3 regions of the Acidovorax sp. FHTAMBA genome follow, and region 3 is predicted to be linked to each of the others. Evidence: riboswitches for the same ligand, from Rfam matches in the RefSeq annotation. Region 3 holds a riboswitch; each other region holds the start of a gene.
The links. A riboswitch is a leader RNA that binds a small molecule or an ion and turns the genes downstream of it on or off. The one in region 3 is predicted to bind thiamine pyrophosphate.
Positions count from the first base shown of each region.

Region 1: linked by a shared signal. The riboswitch ahead of AAFF19_RS11795 (FAD-dependent oxidoreductase) and the one ahead of thiC (phosphomethylpyrimidine synthase ThiC) in region 3 are both predicted to bind thiamine pyrophosphate.
Region 2: linked by a shared signal. The riboswitch ahead of AAFF19_RS11805 (cytosine permease) and the one ahead of thiC (phosphomethylpyrimidine synthase ThiC) in region 3 are both predicted to bind thiamine pyrophosphate.

Region 1 is NZ_CP152407.1:2,498,751-2,503,822, forward strand. It holds gene AAFF19_RS11775 (hypothetical protein) at 1-635, shown strand, start outside; gene AAFF19_RS11780 (thiamine phosphate synthase) at 680-1,600, opposite strand; gene AAFF19_RS11785 (thiazole synthase) at 1,593-2,402, opposite strand; gene thiS (sulfur carrier protein ThiS) at 2,485-2,682, opposite strand; gene AAFF19_RS11795 (FAD-dependent oxidoreductase) at 2,679-3,809, opposite strand; TPP riboswitch at 3,880-4,011, opposite strand; gene thiD (bifunctional hydroxymethylpyrimidine kinase/phosphomethylpyrimidine kinase) at 4,080-4,943, shown strand; gene AAFF19_RS11805 (cytosine permease) at 5,011-5,072, opposite strand, start outside.
Region 2 is NZ_CP152407.1:2,503,863-2,508,934, reverse strand. It holds gene cysD (sulfate adenylyltransferase subunit CysD) at 1-677, shown strand, start outside; gene AAFF19_RS11820 (GTP-binding protein) at 677-2,050, shown strand; gene fdxA (ferredoxin FdxA) at 2,163-2,492, shown strand; gene AAFF19_RS11810 (NAD(P)/FAD-dependent oxidoreductase) at 2,623-3,669, shown strand; TPP riboswitch at 3,720-3,824, shown strand; gene AAFF19_RS11805 (cytosine permease) at 3,894-5,072, shown strand, end outside.
Region 3 is NZ_CP152407.1:1,103,553-1,108,624, forward strand. It holds gene lpxC (UDP-3-O-acyl-N-acetylglucosamine deacetylase) at 8-931, shown strand; gene AAFF19_RS05120 (hypothetical protein) at 943-1,119, shown strand; TPP riboswitch at 1,154-1,277, shown strand; gene thiC (phosphomethylpyrimidine synthase ThiC) at 1,400-3,307, shown strand; gene AAFF19_RS05130 (methyl-accepting chemotaxis protein) at 3,494-5,072, shown strand, end outside.

The DNA.
Region 1 (5,072 bases), 1.4 Mb from region 3:
AGGTTCCGGAGTTTTCGGGCTTTCATCGCACGGGCCGCATGCTGTACCACTACACCGACGCGCTGGCCGAGATCGAGGAGGCGTGGACGTCTCCCGCGGTGGTGATACTGCTGGAAAAGCTGCTGTTCAAGCCAGACGGTGTGGAATCGCAAGAGCCGTTTGATCTGGCCGCCTACGATGATTTGTTGCTGCTGCTGGCCATTGCGCAAACCACGCCCCCCAGCGCACGCGGCGCCCCTGCGCCCCGCAAGCGCACCACACCACTTGCGCCGCCCAGGGATGAAACCCAGGTGCTGCGTCCTTCCCCACCATCGGCCATCATGGCCGCTGCAGCCCCGGCCGACTCTCTGGCTGGTGGCCTGGACTTCGACTTTGATGCGCATCTGCCCACCGCTGTGGACTTGGCTCCCCGGGCGTCTGCAACTACGGCTCCCGCTGCCCTTCAAGCTCCATCACGGGGCGCGCCGCTGGATCTCGACCTCGATCTGTCGGAGCCTCCCCATCTCACCCTCAGCGACCTGCCGCCCGCGCCGGTGACAGCGCCTCCGGCGCAGGGGCAACCGGTGGGTTTCGGCATGGACAACGACCTGATGGAACTCCGGCTGGAACTGGAAAAAAAGATCCCCGGCAAGTGACGATGGCAGCCGCCTGATGCCTGCCCGGGCATTCAGGCGCTCTGTCAGGTTTCGTGGGGCATACCGCCTGCCTTCAGGCTCTGCATCAGCTGCGCAGCGGCGACCTCTGCATCTGGCGCGTTCACGATGGCGCGCACCACCGCCACCGATCCCACGCCGGTGGCCAGCACCTGCCCAAACTGCTCGGCGCCGATGCCGCCAATCGCCACCTGGGGGTAGTGCCGCATCAGCCGCGTATACACCCCGAGCCGCCCCACACCTTGCGGGGCCGTGGCCATTTTTTTCAGCGTGGTCGGAAACACCGCACCCATGGCGACGTAGCTCGGGCCCACCGCGTCCGCGCGCACCATTTCGGCATAACCGTGGGTGCTGACGCCCAGGCGCAGGCCCGAACGGTGCAACGCCTGCAGCTCGGGAGCACTCAGTGCGTCCAGGTCTTCCTGGCCCAGATGTACGCCATAGGCACCGGCGTCGATGGCCGCGCGCCAATGATCGTTGATGAACAGCAGCGCGCCCGTGCCCTGCACGGCCGACACGGCCGAGCGCACTTCGCGTTCGATGGCGGCCGGGTCGTCGGACTTGAAGCGCAGCTGCACCGTGGGCACCCCCGCGCGGGCCATGCGGCCCACCCAGGCAGCGTCGGGCAGCACGGCGTAGAGGCCCAGGTGGTGGGGGCAGGGCGCAAACTGGTGGGCGCGCGGCAGTGGCTGCAGCCCGAAGTCCTCAGGGGCGTCGGGCCACGTCTCGGGCTGGGCCGCGCCGGTGCGCAGGGCGCGGGTCTGCCAGGCGCGGGCCAGGCATTCGGCATCGTGGGCGATGAAACCCAGTTGGCTGCAGGCTTGCAGCGCGGCCAGGTAGACGGGCTCCTGCGAGGTGGGAGCAGGCACCGGCTCGGGTGCAAAACCCGCAAAGGTGGCGGCGTGGTGGCTCAGGATGGCGTGCGCCAGGGCGGTGGTGTCATGCATGGGCGTGGTGCCAGAAAGGGGTGCCCAGCACGGGGGTGCTGGGCTGGGCGGCGTCTTGTGCGGCCATGGCACCGGCCAGGCGGGCTGCGCGCCCGCCGCTCACGGCATCGGCAAATGCACCGGCCATGGCCACCGGGTCTTGCGCCAATGCAACGGCCGTGTTCAGCAGCACGCCGTCATAGCCCCATTCCATCACCTGGCAGGCGTGGGACGGCAGGCCCAGGCCCGCGTCCACCAGCATGGGCACGTTCAGGCGCTCGCGCAGCGTCTGCAGGGCATAGGGGTTGACCGGGCCGCGCCCGGTGCCGATGGGCGCGGCCCAGGGCATCACGGCCTGGCAGCCCACGTCCACCAGGCGCTGGCACAGCACCAGGTCTTCGGTGCAATAGGGCAGCACCTGAAAGCCTTCCTTGATGAGGTGCTCGGCCACACCCACCAGGTTCAGTGTGTCGGGCTGCAGGGTGTAGTCGTCGCCAATCAGCTCCAGCTTGATCCACGGGGTGTTGAACACCTCGCGCGCCATCTGGGCGGTGGTGATGGCCTCTTGCGCGCTGTGGCAGCCGGCGGTGTTGGGCAGCACGGGCACGTTGAGCTTGCGCAGCAGCTCCCAGAAGCTGCTGCCGCTTTCGGCCGGGTTGCTGCCCTGGCGGCGCAATGACGCGGTGACCATGGCGGGCCGGGCGCGCAGCACGGCGGCTTCGAGCACGGCGGGCGAGGGGTAGCGCGAGGTGCCCAGCAGCAGGCGGCTGTTGAAGGTCTGGCCGTACAGCACCAGCGGGTCTTGTGGCGTTGGAGTGGTCATGGATTTACTATTGTTTTGATAGCTGTTGGCGCTTTATGGATAAGCGCTGGAGGCCATTTTTATTCAAATCTTGTGTGCGGGATCAACCCCCGGTCACGGGCGAGATGATTTCCACGCGGTCGCCGGGCTGCAGCGTGCGGGCGGCGTAGCCGGTGTTGGGCACGAAGGTGGTGTTCACGGCCACCGCAAAAGGCGGGCGTGCATCGATGGCGGCCACGGCGTCGGACACGGTGGCGCCGTCGGGCAGCTCGTACGGGGTCTGGTTGATGGTGATGTTCATGCGAGGGCGGCAGCAGCGCGGGTGGCGGGCGCAGGTGTGGGGGCCAGGTCCAGCGCGAGGTCAAAACGTTGCGAAAGCTGCGATTGTCCCGTGTTCAGCACTTCCAGGGTCACATCCAGCATGGCGGGCGCAATCATGAAGCCGTGGCGGTACAGGCCGTTGATCTCCAGCACACCCGGGCGCGGCTGGCGGATGGCGGGCAGGTTGTCGGGCAGCGTGGGGCGGCACTGCGTGGCCAGCTCCAGAATGCGGCCCTCGGCGAAGCCGGGGTGCACGGCGTAGGCGGCAGAGAGCAGTTCCAGCGTGGAACGCACGCTGGCGGGGGACATATCGTCGGATTCGATCTCGGTCGCGCCAATCACGAAAAGGTGCTCCTCCTTGGGCGCGATGTAGATGGGGTAGCGCGGGTGCACCAGCCGTGTCGGGCGCTGCAGCGTGACATCGGGTGCGTGGATGCGCACCACCTCGCCGCGCACGCCGCGCAGTGCGCTCCACTGGCCCCTGGCGCCCAGGCCCCGGCAGTCCAGCACCCAGTCGGGCTGGCCGGGGGCGCCGGGTGCAAAGGCCTCGGGCGACTGGGGGCTGTGCCAGTGCGTGCGCACCGACAGCCGCTGCATTTCCACCACCAGGGCGGCCAGCAGCTGCCGGTTGTCGAGCTGGCCTTCGCCGGGCAGGTACAGGCCCTGGGCAAAGCGGTGCGCCAGCGTGGGCTCGGCCTCAGCCAGGGCCTCGCTGCCCAGCTTTTGCAGGCGGGGCAGCTCGGGCACGGTGTGCTGGTTGGCCTCCAGCTGGCGCGTCAGGCGCTGGGCTTCGGCCGCGTCCTGCCGGTGCCACACGATCAGCGTGCCCGCCTGCTGGAAGAACACAGGCTCGGCCAGAGGCGCCAGCAGCTGCGGCCAGCGGGTGAGGGCATGGTGGCCCATGCGCACCACGCCGGGTTCGGTGATGGCTGATTCGGCCAGGGGCGCCAGCATGGCGGCGGCCACCGTGGCGGCCGAGCCTTCGGCAGCCGGGCTGCCCGCGTCGTGGATGTCCACGCAGTGGCCCTGGCGGGCCAGCTCGACCGCCAGCAGGCGGCCCATGAGGCCTGCGCCCAGGATGGCAAATGAGGAGGGTGGCAGTGGCATAGTCGTTATGTTCTGTCCGTGTGCTGCAGGCGAGGCGCGAGCAAGGTGCATGGGGACAAAACGGGGCTGTGCCGCTTGAAAGGAAACTCCCCACGCCAGCATGACCTGGATCGGGTAGCGGGGCCATGCAACTGTGTGCGCGGGAGCCCCAGGGTATTTCTCAGTCGCACACCAAAATGGCGGGACACCCCTGTTTCGTCCGGAAAAATCAATTACAGCACAAGCTCGCACCGCTCTTTTTGCGCTAGCGCATAGGCCATAATTTTTGCCATGACTTCTTTGATCCCGCCGTCCTCCACGCCGCCTCTGCTTTCTACACGCCGCTATGTGCGTGTGCTCTCCATCGCAGGTTCTGACAGCGGCGGCGGCGCGGGCATCCAGGCCGACCTCAAGACCTTTGCCGCCCTGGGCTGCTACGGCATGACGGCCATCACGGCCATCACGGCGCAGAACACCTGTGGCGTGACGGGCATCCACGGCATTCCGCCCGAAATGCTCAAGGCCCAGATCGACGCTGTGGTGCAGGACATTGGTGTGGATGCGGTCAAGATCGGCATGCTGCATTCGCCCGAGGTGGTGCGTGTGGTGGCCGATGCCATCCGCACCTACCAGCTGCCCCATGTGGTGCTCGACCCCGTGATGGTCGCCACCAGTGGAGACCGGCTCATCGCTGCAGAAACCGTGAGCGTGCTGGTGCAGGAGCTGTTTCCGCTGGCCGAGATCATCACCCCCAACCTGGACGAGGCCGACTGGCTGCTGGGGCGCAGCATCAAGGGCGTGGAAACACTGGACGAAGCCGCGCAGGCCCTGTGCGCGCTGGGTGCACGTGCGGCGCTGCTCAAGGGCGGCCACCTGCCCGGAGACTGGGTGGTGGACGTGCTGGCCACCCGCAGCGGCGTGCGGCAGCGGCTGGAGTCCGCACGCATTGCCACACCCAACGGTCACGGCACGGGCTGCACCCTGTCGTCGGCCATTGCGGCACACCTGGCGCAGGGCCTGCCCTTGCAGCAGGCGGTGGAGCGCGCGCGGGCCTACATCCTGGGCGCCATTGCTGCAGGGGCTGATGTGACCACCGGCCGTGGTCACGGCCCGCTCAACCACGGTTATGCGCCCGTGGCGCAACTGGTGTTTTAGAAATTGGCTTTTTTTGGGCTCTAGCGCTTATAAATAAAGCGCTGGCAGCTCACAATTCAATAGCGTATCAACGGGCTCTTGGCCGTGTGGCAAAGGCCAGCGCAAAGCTGAACGCCAGCGCCGGAAGGG
Region 2 (5,072 bases), 1.4 Mb from region 3:
ACTTCCGCGCGAAGGAACTGGGTGCCGAACTCATCGTGCGCAGCGTGGAGGATTCGATGGCGCGCGGCACCGTGCGCCTGGCGCACCCCGGCGAATCGCGCAACGTGCACCAGTCCGTCACGCTGCTTGAGGCAATTGAAGAGTTCCGCTTTGACGCGCTGATCGGCGGTGCCCGCCGCGACGAAGAAAAGGCGCGCGCCAAGGAGCGCATCTTCAGCCACCGTGACAGCTTTGGCCAATGGCAGCCCAAGGCCCAGCGCCCCGAGCTGTGGACGCTGTTCAACACCCGCCTGCAGCCCGGCGAGCACTTTCGCGTATTCCCCATCAGCAACTGGACCGAGCTGGACGTGTGGCAATACATCGACCGCGAGCAGATCGGCCTGCCCAGCATCTACTACACGCACAAACGGCAGGTGGTGGACAAGAAGGGCCTGCTGATGCCCGTGACCGAGCTGACACCACCCCGCGAAGGCGATGTGGTGGAAACACGCGACGTGCGCTTTCGCACTGTGGGCGACATCACCTGCACCGCACCGGTGGAAAGCACCGCCGCAACCCCGGCCGAGATCGTCATCGAAACCCTGGCCGCCGACGTGAGCGAGCGCGGCGCGACGCGCATGGACGACAAGACCAGCGATGCGTCGATGGAAAAGCGCAAGAAAGATGGGTACTTCTGATGACCACTACCAATTCGATAGCTGCCAGCGCTTATACAGCAAGCGCTGGAGCCCAAAATGACCATATTTCCGCCCTCAAGTTCATCACCTGCGGCAGCGTGGATGACGGCAAGAGCACGCTGATCGGCCGCCTGCTGGTGGACAGCAAGGCCGTGCTGCAAGATCACCTGGCCGGCGTGCAGCGCCAGGGCGAAACCGACCTGGCGCTCCTGACCGACGGCCTCTCTGCCGAGCGCGAGCAAGGCATCACCATCGACGTGGCCTACCGCTACTTCGCCACCGAAGCGCGCAAGTTCATCATCGGCGACGCGCCCGGCCACGAGCAGTACACCCGCAACATGGTGACGGCCGCCAGCAGCGCCGACGCCGCCGTGGTGCTGGTGGACGCCACCAAGCTCGACTGGAAGAACGCCCAGCTCGCCCTGCTGCCGCAAACGCGCCGCCACAGCCTGCTGGCGCACCTGCTGCGCGTGCATTCGCTGGTGTTCGCCGTGAACAAGCTGGACGCGGTGGAAGACCCCGCGCTGGCGTGGAAGCACATCCAGGGCGCGCTCCAGGCGTTTGCGCAGGCCGCTGGCATTGCTGTGCGTGCCACGGTGCCCGTTTCGGCACTCAAAGGCTGGAACGTGGTGGACGCCCACGCCGGCTGGTGCGGCTATGACGGTCCTACCCTGCTGCAGGTGCTGGAAGAACTGCCCAACACCCCCGCCGACACGGCGCTGGCGCCAGCCTTCCCGGTGCAGTGGGTCCAGAAGTTCTCGTCCTCGTCCGACACCAGTCAGGGCCGCCGCGTCTTCTGGGGCCGAGTGGCTGCAGGCAGCTTTGCGCCCGGCACCGCCGTACAGATCTTCCCCAGCGGCCAGCTCGCCACCGTGGCCCAGGTGCTGGACCACGCACGCCGCCCCAAGGACGTGCCCGCAGGCACCAGCGCCGGCATCATCCTGGACCGCGAGGTGGATGTATCGCGCGGCGACTGGATTTTGGCAGCGCCCACGGCAGCCGCAGCCCCGGCCGCCGAGGACGACTTTGGCGACACGCCCGCTGCCACCCCGGCCTGGCCCGCCAGCCGCGAGCTGCGCACCACCATCGCCTGGATGGACGACGAGCCCCTGGTGGCGGGCCGCGTGTACTGGGCGCTGCATGGCCACCGCTGGGTCAAGGCCAAGGTGAAAGCCGTGGTGCACAAGCTCAACATCAACACGCTGGCCGAAGAAGCCGCCACGCAGCTTGACCCCAACGCCATCGGCCATGTTCAACTTGTGCTGCAAGAGGCCATTCCCGCCGCGCCGTTCAACCAGGCCCGCGTGCTGGGTTCGTTGATCTTGGTGGACACGGCCAGCCACAAGACGGCCGGCGCCGTGCTGGTCAACTGATCTGGATCAGCGCACGCCGCCCCCACATCCCTCCCGCGAGAGGGGCCCTGTAACCAAAGGTCGGTGAAAGCCTTAAAATCGAGGGTTTTCACCGACCCACACAACTCCTGTCATGACCCACGTCGTTTCCGAAAACTGCATCAAGTGCAAGTACACCGATTGTGTGGACGTGTGCCCCGTGGACTGCTTCCGCGAAGGCCCGAACATGCTCGTCATCGATCCCGATGAGTGCATCGACTGCGCCGTCTGCATCCCCGAGTGCCCGGCCAACGCCATCTTTGCCGAAGAAGACCTGCCGGCCGACCAGATCGCCTTCATCAAGCTCAACGCCGACCTGGCCTTTGCCGACGGCTGGAAGAGCATCACCAAGCGCAAGCCCGCGCTGCCCGACGCCGACGAGTGGAACGGCAAGCCGGGCAAGGTCAACGAACTGATCAAGTGACCCACCGACCCCAACCGTTCGGGCTGAGCTTGTCGAAGCCTTGCGCCGCGCTTCGACAGGCTCAGCAGGAACGGTTTGTGTCGATCCAGGGCAACGTGGCGCCTGGCGCTGCTACCCAGGCGTGACGGCCATGATTCAAGAAACCGACGCCGTCGTCATCGGCGCGGGGCCCGTGGGCCTGTTCCAGGTCTTCCAGCTGGGCCTGCAAGGCATCACCGCCCACCTGATCGACGCCCTGCCCCATGCGGGTGGCCAGTGCGTCGAACTGTACGGCGACAAACCCATCTACGACATCCCGGGCATCCCCGTGTGCACCGGGCGCGAGCTGGCCAGTCTGCTGCTTCAGCAGATTGCGCCGTTCAAGACCCAGTGGCACCTGAACACGCTGGTGTCCGCACTCACCGTGCAGGCCGATGGGCGCCTGCTGGTCGAAACCTCGCAAGGTGCACAGCTGCTGGCCCGCAGCGTATTCGTTGCCGCCGGCGTGGGCGCCTTTGTGCCGCGCACGCTCAAGGTGGACGGCATCGAGCGGTTTGTGGGCAACCAGGTCCACTACCAACACCTGCCCGCGACTGCGGATGTGGCGGGGCGCCACGTCGTCGTGCACGGCGGCGACGAGCCCGCCGTGGCCCGCGCCGTGGAACTGGCCGAACAAGGCCAGGCCGCCCGCGTGAGCCTGCTGCACCGCCGCGATGTGTTCCAGGCGCCCGAAGCCTTGCTGCAACGCCTGCAGCAACTGCGCGATGCGGGCCGCATCCACGTCGAGGCCGCACAGATCACCGGCATCGAAACCACGGGTGAACAGCTGACCGCCCTGCAGATGGTGGACGCCGATGGCAGCAGCCGCGCCCTGGCGCTGGACCTGCTGGTGGCTGTGCTGGGCATCTCGCCCCGCCTCGGGCCCATTGCGGACTGGGGCTTGGCCATGGACCGCAAGCAACTGGTGGTGGATACCGAGGCCTTCCGCACCAGCGTGCCCGGCATCTACGCCGTGGGCGACATCAACACCTACCCCGGCAAACGCAAACTCATCCTGTGCGGATTTCACGAAGCCACGCTGGCCGCCTTTGGCGCGGCCGAGGCACTCAAGGGCGACAAGGTGGCCCTGCAATACACCACCACCAGCCCGCGCCTGCACCAGCTGCTGGGTGTGTCGCCCGCCGCCGCTGCGGCCTGACCGGGCACGCAGCCACGCCACTACAATCCGCAGCGCACTGCTTTTGCAAGTGCTACCGCTAGGGGTGTCGAAGCGGGTTGGCCCACTTCGACTGAGAGAGTCCCTTTGAACCTGATTGAGATCATCCTCGCGCAGGGAAGCAAGTTCGCCACATTGCGACTCTGAACACGTCAGGGCGCACCGGCGGGCCGCCCCTGCTCTGTATCTGCTTACGGAGCCATTCCATGTCCTCATCGCCCGCCGCGCCCTCCCACAACGAAGCGCTGGCCCCCGTCTCCCCCGACCGCCGCGTCTTCCAGTGGCATGACCACGCCTCGCTCTGGTTCAGCCTAGGCGTGGGCCTGCTGGTCATGCAGGTGGGCGCGTACCTGATGCCCGCATTGGGCACCAAAGAGGCACTCATCGCCATCGTGGCCGGCTCCATCGTGGGCGCGGGCCTGCTGGGCTGGGTGGCCAAGCTGGGCTGCGACAGCGGGCTGGCGAGCGCGGGCCTGATGCACGCGGTGTATGGCCGCACCTTTGCCAGCCTGCCCATCATCCTGAACATCGTGCAGCTGGTGGGCTGGGGCACGTTCGAGCTGGTGGTGATGCGCGATGCCACCGTGGCCATTGGTCAGCAGTCGGGCAGCATGGCCGGTGCGCACTGGCAGGTAGCGGCCACGCTGCTGTGGGGCGGCGTGGTAATGCTGCTCATCAGCGGCTCGATGGTGCAGCTGGTGCGCAAGGTGATTGCGCGCGTGGCGCTGCCGCTGGTGGTGCTGTCGCTGCTGTGGCTGTCGTGGCAGTGCTTGTCACTGGCGCAGGCCCAGGGGTTTGATGCGCTGTGGAACCGCCAGGGCGCGGGTGGCATGGGCGTGTTCCCTGCGCTGGATCTGGTGATCGCCATGCCCATCTCCTGGCTGCCGCTGGTGGCGGACTATGCGCGCCACGGCAGGAACGGCGGCTCCGCATTGCGTGGCACCTGGCTCGGCTATGCGCTGGCCAACATGTGGTGCTACACGCTGGGTGTGCTGGTAGCGCTGACCTTGCCCAGCAAGGATCTGGTGCAGGCGCTGCTGCTGGCCCAGGGCGGGCTGATCGCGCTGTCGCTGATCCTGATCGACGAGGTGGACAACGCCTATGGCGACACCTATTCGGGCGCCGTGTCGGCCCACAGCCTGATGCCGCGCTGGAGCGTGCGTGCCTGGGGCCTGGTGGTGGCTGCGGTGTGTACCGGCCTCGCACTGGTGCTGCCCATGCACAGCCTGGAGCCGTTCCTGCTGCTGCTGAGTTCGGTGTTTGTGCCGCTGTTTGGCGTGATCCTGGGACGCCTGGCGTTTGGCACGAACGCGCCCGCACTGCTGGCGGCAGCGGGCAAGGTCAATGTCGTGCCGGTGACCATCTGGCTGGTGGGCATTGCGGTC
Region 3 (5,072 bases):
TGCGTCCATGCTCCAGCAACGCACCTTGAAGACTCTGACCCGCGCCGTGGGCGTGGGGCTGCACAGCGGCCAGCGGGTCGAGCTGACCCTGCGGCCCGCGCAGCCGGACACAGGCATCGTGTTCCGCAGGGTGGACCTGCCCCAGCCGGTGGACATCCCCATCCGTGCAGACGCCGTCACCGATACCCGCCTGGCCTCGACCATTGCGGTCGGCAGCGCCAAGGTGCACACGGTGGAGCACCTCATGTCGGCCTGCGCAGGGCTGGGCATCGACAACCTGTATGTGGACATCACAGCCGAAGAGGTGCCCATCCTGGACGGGTCCTCCGCTTCGTTCGTGTTTCTGCTGCAAAGTGCGGGCGTTGAGCTGCAGAACGCGCCCAAGCGCTTCATCCGCGTGATTCGGCCGGTGGAAGTGCGGGAAGGTGAGGGCGCCAACGCCAAGTGGGCACGCCTGTCGCCCTACCACGGCTACAAGCTCAGCTTCGAGATCGACTTCGACCACCCGGCCGTGGACTCCACTGGCCAGCGAGTCGAGTTCGATCTGGGCGCCGGCAACTACAGCCGCGACATCGCCCGCGCTCGCACCTTCGGCTTTACCCGCGATGTGGAAATGATGCGCTCCAACGGGCTCGCCCTGGGCGGTGGGCTGGACAACGCCATCGTGATGGACGACTACAAGGTGCTCAACAGCGATGGCCTGCGCTACGACGACGAGTTCGTCAAGCACAAGATCCTCGACGCCATGGGCGACCTGTACCTGATTGGCAAACCGCTGCTTGCCGCGTACAGCGCGTTCCGCTCGGGCCATGCAATGAACAACCTGCTGCTGCGCGAGCTGCTGGCCCAGCGCGATGCGTGGGAGGAGGTCACGTTCCAGGACGAACGCCAGGCGCCCACCGGTTTTGCGCAGCCTGCCCGGGCCTGGTAAGGCAGCCTGTCATGCTGATCGTTCGCTGGCTCGCCCTGTTTCTGCTGCTCGCATCGGCCGTGTGCTTCGGTTTTTATGTGGGCACCGGGCAGGTGTTCTACAAACGGCTGGGGCTGGTGATTCTCAAATGGACGATCATCGCCGCCGTCGTTTTCTTCGTGGTGGTCCTCGTCGAGCGATTACTCTGACGGCCCGGCGCCGCAACGGCGCTGGCCTATACTCGCGCCTGCTCCGGGGTGTGCTGATGCGCTGAGATGCAAGAGTCCTGAAGGAATTCAGGCGAGCTTGCGAACCCGACGAACTTGATCCGGTTCATACCGGCGGAAGAAGAGCCGACCTCCTTGTCCCGTGCCCGCAGACCCTGTGGGCACGCCATGCCTCAGGTGCTGCCATGCGCAGCCACCTGAGGGGCGCACAGGTCCATTCCGGAGCAGACCCCCACCGCTACCGGAACCAGGAGACCTGCTCATGAACGCCCCCGATCCCCACGCCCAACTCGCCGCGCCCGAAAAGTTTGCCGAGTTGCTTGCCCGCACCCGCGAACCCTTCCCCGCATCCCGCAAGGCCTACATCCCCGGCCACCTGCACGCCGACCTGCGCGTGCCCGTGCGCGACATCGCGCTCACCAACGGCGAGCAGGTCAGCGTGTACGACACCTCGGGCCCTTACACCGACCCTGACGCCGTGATCGACGTGCGCCAGGGCCTGGCCAGCGTGCGCGGTGGCTGGATCACTGGCCGCGGCGATGTGGAGCACTACGAAGGCCGCGCCCCCGTGGCGCTGGACGACGGGCAAAAGAGCGAAGACGCCACCCGCCTGGCACAGCTGCGCGCCGAGGCCGCCGCGCTGCAGCGCAAGCCCCTGCGCGCCAAGGCCGGCGCCAACGTCACGCAGATGCACTACGCTAAGAAAGGCATCATCACGCCCGAGATGGAGTACGTGGCCATCCGCGAAAACGGCAAGCGCGAGTGGATGGAGCAGTACATGGCCGATGCAGGCCGCGAGCAGCGCCTGATGGGCAACCCGATGGGTGCCAGCATCCCGCGCATCATCACCCCAGAATTCGTGCGCGACGAGGTGGCACGCGGCCGCGCCATCATCCCGGCCAACATCAACCACCCCGAGGTCGAGCCGATGGCGATTGGCCGCAACTTCCTGGTGAAGATCAACGCCAACATCGGCAACTCGGCCGTCACGTCGAGCATTGAGGAAGAAGTGGAGAAGCTCGTCTGGGCCATCCGCTGGGGCGCCGACAATGTGATGGATCTGTCCACGGGCAAGAACATCCACACCACGCGCGACTGGATCGTGCGCAACTCGCCCGTGCCGATTGGCACCGTGCCGATCTACCAGGCGCTGGAAAAGGTGGGCGGCGTGGCCGAAGACCTGACCTGGGCGATCTTCCGCGACACGCTCATCGAGCAGGCCGAGCAGGGCGTGGACTACTTCACCATCCACGCGGGTGTGCGCCTGGCCTACATCCACCTCACGGCGCAGCGGCGCACGGGCATCGTCTCGCGCGGTGGCTCCATCATGGCCAAGTGGTGCATGGCGCACCACCGCGAGAGCTTTTTGTACGAGCACTTCGAGGACATCTGCGACATCATGAAGGCGTACGACGTGTCGTTCAGCCTGGGCGACGGCCTGCGCCCTGGCTGCGCGTCCGACGCCAACGACGAAGCCCAGTTTGCCGAGCTGCACACGCTGGGCGAACTGACCCAGGTGGCCTGGAAGCATGACGTGCAGACCATGATCGAAGGCCCCGGCCATGTGCCCATGCACATGATCCAGGCCAACATGACCGAGCAGCTCAAGACCTGCCACGAAGCGCCGTTCTACACCCTGGGCCCGCTGACCATCGACATCGCGCCGGGCTACGACCACATCGCTTCGGCCATCGGCGCGGCCATGATCGGCTGGATGGGCACGGCCATGCTGTGCTACGTGACGCCCAAGGAGCACCTGGGCCTGCCCGACCGTGATGACGTGAAGCAGGGCATCATTGCCTACAAGATCGCTGCGCACGCGGCCGATGTGGCCAAGGGCCATCCGGGCGCCCGCGCGCGGGACGATGCACTGAGCCAGGCGCGTTTCGATTTCCGCTGGCAGGACCAGTTCAACCTGGGCCTGGACCCCGACACGGCCAAGGAGTACCACGACGAAACCCTGCCCAAGGACTCGGCCAAGGTGGCGCACTTTTGCTCGATGTGCGGCCCCAAGTTCTGCTCGATGAAGATCACGCAGGAAGTGCGCGACTTTGCAAAGCAAAAGGGTGTGGCCGAGGCTGAAGCCCTGGCCCAGGGCATGCAGATCAAGGCGGCGGAGTTCCAGCGCCAGGGCGGGCAACTTTATATTCCCCTCACACCGGCGCCATAAGCCTGCCTACTGCCCCCGAGGATTCCCTGTATCAGGGCCCGGGGGGCGTGCTTACCCTGTGCGGCAGATGCAGGCACCCGCTCTATAGTCCCGCCACCCCCGCGGCTCCACAAGACCCCGGCGGGGGTTCTGTGGCACTGAATTTGCTATGCTGAGCTATCTGTTAAAAAATGTAAGGAAGAGCCCATGAACGCTCTCGGCCGCTTCTCGATCCGCACCCGCCTGTACTTCGGAACCGTCTTTTCCCTCATTCTTCTTGTCGTCATTGGTGCCATGGGCTATGTGGCGCTGGACCGCACGCGTGGCACGCTGCAGGTGCTGTTCTCCGAAAGGGTGCAGACACTGACCGACATGTCGGACCTGCGCACCACTTTGGGTGATGTGCGCCGGATTGAAAAAGACATCATCATCAACTTCAACAACTCGGTCGAGGTGTCCACGCTGCGCGAAACCTGGGCGAAGACCCTCGGCGGGCTGCGCAAGAGCCTGGCCGATGTGCGCCAGGTGCAATCGGGCGATGCAGATTTCGTGGCGTCCATCGACAAGTCGCTGGACGAAATCAAGCAGTACGAAACCGGTATCTCGCCCATCTTCGAGAAGATCGAGGGCGCGCAGCTGGACGGCGCCGGCGGCGGCGCCTACGCCGACCGCCTGAAGGTGCACATGGAGGCCACCGACAAGCTGTTCTCCAGCCTGGCCACTTCGGCTCGCGCGCAGATGGACGAAGCGCGCGAAGGCGTGGAGTCGCGCACCTCGGCCATGTCTGCGCTCATCGGCATTGCGTTGCTGCTGGGCTTGGCGGTGCTGATTCCGCTCACCTTCTTCAGTGTGCGCTCCATCACCAAATCGCTGGGGCAGGCGCAGGAGCTGGCCGAGCGCATTGCCAGCGGCGACCTGTCGCGTGATGTGACGGTGATGAACCAGGACGAAGTGGGCCAGCTGGTGGGCGCCATGGGCCGCATGCAGGACGCGTTGCGCGGCCTGGTGCGCCAGGTGCAGGATGCGGCGGGCAACATCTCCACCGCCAGCTCCGAAATCGCCAGCGGCAACCACGACCTGAGCCACCGCACCGAGCAGACCGCGGCCAACCTGGAAGAAACTGCCTCGTCGATGGAGGTGCTGACCAGCACGGTGCAGCAAAGCGCGCAGTCGTCCCGCCAGGCCAGCGACTTCGCGTCGTCGGCCGCTGAAGTGGCGGCACGCGGCGGTGCCGTGGTGTCGCAGGTGGTGACCACCATGGACCAGATCACCACCAGCTCGCGCAAGATCGCAGACATCACCGGTGTGATCGACTCCATCGCGTTCCAGACCAACATCCTCGCGCTCAACGCCGCCGTGGAGGCTGCGCGTGCCGGTGAGCAAGGGCGCGGCTTTGCCGTGGTGGCCAGCGAGGTGCGCAACCTGGCGCAACGCTCTGCGTCCGCAGCAAAAGAGATCAAGTCCCTGATTGGCTCGTCGGTGGAGCGGGTGGAAGACGGCTCGCGCCTGGTGAGCCAGGCCGGGCAGACCATGACCGAGATCGTGAGCAGCGTGCGCCGCGTGTCCGACATCATTGCCGAGATCACCGCTTCGTCGGCCGAGCAGAGCGACAACATCGGCCAGATCAGCCAGTCCGTCACCCAGCTCGACCAGATGACCCAGCAGAACGCGGCGCTGGTGGAGGAGTCCACCGCAGCGTCCGAATCGCTGCGCGAACAGGCGCGCCACCTGAGCGACGCGGTCAGCCAGTTCAAGTTGCAGGAGGGCGGGGCCGCTTCGGTGGCCT